DNA from 2 places in the Kitasatospora sp. NPDC101447 genome. Region 2 is predicted to be linked to the other one. Evidence: riboswitches for the same ligand, from Rfam matches in the RefSeq annotation. Region 2 holds a riboswitch; the other holds the start of a gene.
The links. Region 2 has a riboswitch for cobalamin ahead of ACIRST_RS17130 (CoA-acylating methylmalonate-semialdehyde dehydrogenase). Riboswitches for the same ligand answer to the same signal wherever they lie in the genome.
Positions count from the first base shown of each region.

Region 1: it holds a riboswitch for cobalamin, as region 2 does, so the genes downstream of both, ACIRST_RS23540 (cobalamin biosynthesis protein) here and ACIRST_RS17130 (CoA-acylating methylmalonate-semialdehyde dehydrogenase) in region 2, are expected to answer to the same signal.

Region 1 is NZ_JBIWNL010000016.1:148,917-152,116, reverse strand. Features, by position in the region: gene ACIRST_RS23550 (prolyl oligopeptidase family serine peptidase) at 1-605, opposite strand, end outside; gene ACIRST_RS23545 (helix-turn-helix domain-containing protein) at 811-1,509, opposite strand; cobalamin riboswitch at 1,705-1,839, shown strand; gene ACIRST_RS23540 (cobalamin biosynthesis protein) at 2,037-3,023, shown strand; gene ACIRST_RS23535 (cobyric acid synthase) at 3,020-3,200, shown strand, end outside.
Region 2 is NZ_JBIWNL010000010.1:79,993-83,192, reverse strand. Features, by position in the region: gene ACIRST_RS17135 (SLC13 family permease) at 5-1,261, opposite strand; cobalamin riboswitch at 1,479-1,670, shown strand; gene ACIRST_RS17130 (CoA-acylating methylmalonate-semialdehyde dehydrogenase) at 1,873-3,200, shown strand, end outside.

The DNA.
Region 1 (3,200 bases), on a different contig from region 2:
TACCCGTCCGGGGAGGCCGGGGCTCCCTCGTCGCCGCGGTACGTGACGGCGAGGACGGGCAGGCCGAAGCGGTCGAGGACGGGCAGCACCGGGAGGGTCTGCTGGCGGTCGGCCTCCGGGCCGTGGACGAGGATCACCCAGGTGCCGCGCTTGCCGTCGAGGTGCCAGGCGGGGAGCGCGCCGAGTTCCCCGTCGGCGGAGGTGTCGGTGTAGGCGAGGCCGAGTGCCCGGGTGGGGTCGCCGAGGTGGACGCGGGGGGTGAAGCGGACCTCGGTGCCGGGGGTGAGCGTGCCCTGGTCGGCGCGGACCAGCCGACGGGTGACGCCCTGCTCGTCGCTGTGCAGGACGTCCTCGACGACGGCGTGGCCGTTGTCGCCCCACTCGACCGCCCAGCGGCCGGGGTGCAGGCTCTCCGGGCTGCGGGTGAAGGTGACCCGCCCGGCGCCGACGCTCCGGACCACGACCGGCCCGGACTCCCGCCCGGACTCCCGCCCGGCGGTCACCGGACGGACCATCCGCTCGGAAGCCCGACGGCCGATCACCAGGACGACGGCCCCGGTTCCGACGGCGGCGGCCGCCACGACGGCAGCGGTTCCCCAGCGCATATCGTTCCCCGCTCTGTTGGTCTCGGACCGGACGGTGTTCGTGCACCAGTCCACCGGCGCCCCGCCCGCGCGGCCACCGGGCTGACCCGTCCGGGGCACGGCCTCCGGATCCGCACCCGCCGTCGGAGGGCCGGCCGCCTCCCCTTGCTACGCGGTCGGCCCGGTGGTGCCCGTTGTTACGCGGTCGGCCCGGTGGTGCCCGTTGTCACGCGGTCGGCCCGGTCGTGCCCGCGGTGTCGAGGAGGTGCCAGAAGCGGGGGGTGAGGGAGCCGGCGGCCGGGGGCGGTGCGGTGCGGGTGGTGGCGCCCCAGTGGGTGGGGACGTGGTGCTCCTGGTGGAGGGCGGCGAGGGCGTCGGCGAGGGTGTCGGCGGGGGCGGGGACGATGCGGGCGAGGGCGCGGAGGTGGGGCTGCCAGCGGCCGGTGACGCACTGGCGGAGGAGGTGGTCGAGCGCCTCCCCGCGGCCGGTGGCCTCGACGAGTTCGGGCAGGCCGAGGCCGAGGACGTCGGCGAGGGCGCGGGTCTGTTCCTCGTCGCCCTCCCAGCGGTCGGTCAGTTCGGCCTGCCGGTAGGAGTCGAGGGTGGTGCCGGTGCGCTCGGCGACGGCCGCCTGGCCGAGCTCACGGGCGACGCGGTGGTCGCGCAACCGGACCGGACGGGTGTCCATCAGCTGGGCGGCGGGGCACCAGAGGGCGCGGGCGAGGGCGATGAACTCCGCTTCGCCGGGGCGCAGCTCGCCGTTCTCCCAGGCGAGGACGTGCGCGGGCAGCAGCCGTACGCCGTGCGCGGCCAGGCCCTCGGCGACCTGTTCGGGGGTGAGGCCGAGGGCGGCCCGGTGGGCGCGGGCGGCTGCGGGCGAGAACGGCACCGGGGGCGGGGCGGCGGGGGGCTTTCTGCGACGCATGCCACCGAACGCTAGGCGCGGACCACGGCGCGGCCCCAGCGACCGAACCCACGAAGCGGCCGGCCCGGGGGCGGTGCCGCGCTGGGCGATCCCACAGCTCATCGGCCGCCGTCCCGTGTGACCAACCCCTCCGTGACCTCGGTTGACTCCCGGTTCGGCCGCGTGATGGGATCCTGGGGCCAATCGGAGGCATGGAGAGGAAGCCGGTGCGAGTCCGGCGCGGTCCCGCCACTGTCACCGGGGAGCACGCTCGGAAATCTCGCCACGGCGGGCCGTCAGAAGCCGCTGGAAGGCACCGGGGGTGCGTCCGACCCGGAAGCCAGGAGACTCTCGCCCCCGCTACGTCGATCCAGGGCGCGGACCCTGAGTGAGGACACGCACGCGATGCAGGCTGCCCCGCCCGGCCGGACTCCGAACTGCCTTCCGCCGAGCCGTCTCCCGATGAGTCGCCTCTCGATGAGTCGCCTTCCGCTGGGCTCCCTCTCGTTGAGCTGTCCCTCCATGAGCCGCCTTCCGGCGTGCGGCCGGTGACCGTCCGTCCTGCGGCCGGCCGCCGCTGGGCCCGCGCCGCCGCGTTCGCGGTGGGCGCCGTCGTGGGCTACGCCGCCGACGCCCGCTTCGCCGACCCGCGCCGGGGCCACCCGGTGGCCGTCTTCGGCAGCGCCGCCACCCGCCTGGAGCGGCGGCTGTGGCGCGACGACCGGGCGGTCGGGGCCGGGTACACGGCGCTGTGCGTGGGTACGGTCGCGGCGGGCGCCCTCGCCCTGGACCGTACCGTCGGCCGGCGACCGCTGGGCCGGGCCGCACTGGCGGCGGCCGCGACCTGGACCGTGCTCGGCGGCACCTCGCTGACCCGGGAGGCCCGCGCCATCGGCCGCTCGCTGCAGCAGGGCGACCTGCGGGCCGCGCGGGAGCGGCTGCCGCACCTGTGCGGGCGGGACCCGAGCGCGCTGGACGAGCAGCAGATCGCCCGCGCGGTGGTCGAGTCGGTGGCCGAGAACACCGCCGACGCCGTGGTGAACGCCCTGGCCTGGGGCGCCCTGGCCGGCACGCCCGGGCTGCTGGCCTTCCGCGCGGTGAACACCCTCGACGCCATGGTGGGCCACCGCTCGCCGCGCCACGCCCGGTTCGGCTGGGCCTCGGCCCGGCTGGACGACGTGGCGGGCTGGCCCGGCGCCCGGCTGACGGCCCTGCTGACGGTGGCCGCCGCCCCGCAGCCGCGGACGGCCTGGCGGGTCTGGCGGCGCGACGGCTCCTCGCACCCGAGCCCGAACGCCGGTCAGGCGGAGTCGGCGTTCGCCGGCGCGGTGGGCGTGCGGCTGGGCGGGACGCTGCAGTACGGCGAGCGCGTCGAGCACCGGCCGGTGCTCGGCGGGGAGCTGCGGCCGGTCACGGTCGACGACATCGAACGGGCCTGCACGCTCTCCCGGCGGGTGGGCGCGCTGGCGCTGGGTACGACGGTCGCGGGGCACGTCCTGCTGCGCGCGCTCCGTGGGAAGAGGGGAAGGGCATGACGAACGCGCTGCTGGTCGCCGGGACGACCTCGGACGCGGGCAAGAGCGTGGTCACCGCCGGCATCTGCCGCTGGCTGGCCCGTCAGGGCGTGCGGGTCGCGCCGTTCAAGGCACAGAACATGTCGTTGAACTCCTTCGTCACCGCCGACGGCGCCGAGATCGGACGCGCCCAGGCGA
Region 2 (3,200 bases):
GCGGTCAGCCTCCGATGATGTGCAGGGACCCCCACAGTGCCACCACGGCCGTCACCAGGGCAGCGGGCACGACGAGCAGTCCGAGCCGGGTGAACTCGCCCAGGCCGACCTCGGTTTCGTGCTCGCGCACGATGCGCCGCCACAGCAGCGTGGCCAGCGAGCCGGCGTAGGTGAGGTTGGGGCCGATGTTGACCCCGAGCAGCACCGCCAGCACCGCCCCGGCGCCGGACGGCACGGCCAGCGGGAGCAGGACGAGGGTGGCGGGCAGGTTGTTGATGACGTTCGCGAGCACCGCGGCCAGCGCCGCGGTGCCCAGCAGCGCGGGCAGCGAGGTGCCGTGGGGCACGAGGTGCCCGAGCGCGGAGGCCAGCCCGTTGTCGACCACGGCCCGGACCACGATGCCGAGCGCCAGGACGAAGGCCAGGAACGGTATGGCGGCCGAGCGCACGATCGCCACCGGGGTGGAGCGCCGCCGGACCAGGGCCCGGACGGCGAGCACCAGCGCGCCGGCCAGCGCCGCCCAGGCCGGATCGACGCCGACGATCGAGGTCAGGACGAATCCGGCGAGCGTGCAGGCGACGGTGACCAGCGCGAACAGCGGCATCTCCGGCGCCTCCGCCTCGCCCGCGGCCGGGGCGCCCGCGTCGAGATCGGCGGCGAAGAACCGGCGCAGCACCACGTACTCGACGGCGATGGCCGCCAGCCACGGCAGCGCCATGAGCGCGGCGAACCGGGTGAAGCTCAGCCCGCTGGCGGCGAAGGCCAGCAGGTTGGTGAGGTTGGAGACCGGCAGCAGCAGCGAGGCGGTGTTCGACAGGTGGGTGCAGGCGTACAGGTGCGGTTTGGGGCGCGCGCCGAGCCGGGCCGCGGTGACGAACACCACCGGCGTCAGCAGCACCACGGTGGCGTCCAGGCTGAGCACCGCCGTGACCACCGAGGCGACCACGAACACCTGCACCAGCAGCCGCCGCGGACTCCCGGCCGACGTCCGGGCCATCCACGCCCCGCAGGCACGGAACAGGCCCTCGTCGTCGCACAGTTGAGCCAGCACCAGCACGGCTGCCAGGAACCCGATCACCGGCCCGAGCCGCTGCGCCTCGGCCACCGCGTGGTCCCAGGAGATCGCGCCCGTGGCGATCGCCAGCCCGGCCGCCGGGACCGCGACCACCGCCTCCGGCCAGCCCCACGGCCGTACCACCGCGCAGACGAGTACCAGCACCAGCAGGCCGACGGACAGCGCTTCCGCGGATGACGTACTCAGGGTCTTGCTCCTCGCAGGTGACGGTGACCACCCACCGATCCGGAAACACGCAGGTGAGCCGGTAGGAATGTACCGGCTGGCCGCCGCACCGCCGGTGTCGGCGCGGGGGCTCGGTGCGCGCCTCGCCGGGTGGCGGGCGGGCCGATCGCGCCATCGGCCCGGCGCCCGGTGCGTGGGATTCCGATGGCGCGGCGCGCACCCGGACCTCTGGACTTACTAGGACGTCCAACTATATGGTCGACGGCAGGTCCGCGGTGTCAGGGAAGCCGGTGTGAGTCCGGCACGGTCCCGCCACTGTGACCGGGGAGTCCGTCCTCGCAGGAGACGGCCACTGGCAGCCAGCCGGGAAGGCCTGAGGGCGTGCGGTGATCCGGGAGTCAGGATACCGGCCGCGGGTGATCCGTGTTTTCCACGAGGATGGAGACGACACGCATGACTCCGGGCTGCTCCCGTTCCGCTGCTCCTGGTGGTCCCGTGCCGATGGCCGTCGGGGCTCACCTGCCCTGACGGTCCGTCAACCACCGCACGCCGGGGCGGCGCACGACCGTGCGCCCCGCCGTCCGGCGGCGGCCTCCATTCCTCCTCTCCCGACCTGTTGAGAGAAGGAACCGATGGTCCGTGAACTGACCCACTTCGTCGCCGGGAAGCGCACACCCGGGACGTCCGGTCGCTTCGGCGACGTGTACGACCCCAACACCGGCCGGGTGCAGGCCCGGGTGCCGCTCGCCGACCGCGCCGAGGTCGAGGCGGTGATCGCCGACGCTGCGCAGGCCCAGCCCGCGTGGGCGGCCTGGAACCCGCAGCGCCGGGCCCGCGTCCTGCTGCGCTTCCTGCAGCTCGTCGAGCAGGAGAAGGAGGAGTTGGCCCGGCTGCTGTCCGCCGAGCACGGCAAGACCGTCGCCGACGCCCACGGCGACCTCCAACGCGGCCTGGAGGTCGTGGAGTTCGCCGCCGGGATCCCGCACCTGCTGAAGGGCGAGTTCAGCGACAACGCCGGCACCGGCATCGACGTCTACTCGATGCGCCAGCCGCTCGGCGTCGTCGCGGGCATCACGCCGTTCAACTTCCCCGCGATGATCCCGCTGTGGAAGGCCGCGCCCGCGCTGGCCTGCGGCAACTCCTTCGTCCTCAAGCCCTCCGAGCGTGACCCGTCGGTGCCGCTGCGGCTGGCCGAGCTGTTCCTGGAGGCCGGGCTGCCGCCGGGCGTGTTCAACGTGGTCAACGGCGGCAAGGAGGCCGTGGACACCCTGCTGGAGGACCCGCGGGTCGAGGCACTGGGCTTCGTCGGCTCGACCCCGATCGCCCAGTACGTCTACGCGACCGCGGCTGCGCACGGCAAGCGCGCGCAGTGCTTCGGCGGCGCCAAGAACCACATGATCGTGATGCCCGACGCGGACCTCGACCAGGCCGCCGACGCGCTGATCGGCGCCGGCTACGGCTCGGCCGGCGAGCGCTGCATGGCCATCTCCGTCGCCGTCCCGGTCGGCGAGGAGACCGCGGACGCCCTGGTGGCGAAGCTGGTCGAGCGGATCGCCGCGCTCAAGGTCGGCCGCTCGGACGACCCGGCGGCGGACTTCGGCCCGCTGGTGGGCCGCGACGCCCTGGAGCGGGTCCGCGGCTACCTGGACCTCGGGGTCGAGGAGGGCGCCGAACTCGTCGTCGACGGACGGGACTTCCGCCTGGAGGGGCACGAGGACGGCTACTTCCTCGGCGCCTCGCTGTTCGACCGCGTCACCCCGGAGATGCGGATCCACCGCGAGGAGATCTTTGGCCCGGTCCTCACCGTCGTGCGCGCCGCCGACTACGAGGAGGCGCTGCGCCTGCCCAGCGAGCACGAGTTCGGCAACGGCGTGGCCATCTACACCCGGGACGGGGACACGGCGCGGGACTTCGCCCGCCGGGTGAACACCGGCATGGTCGGCGTCAACGTGCCCATCCC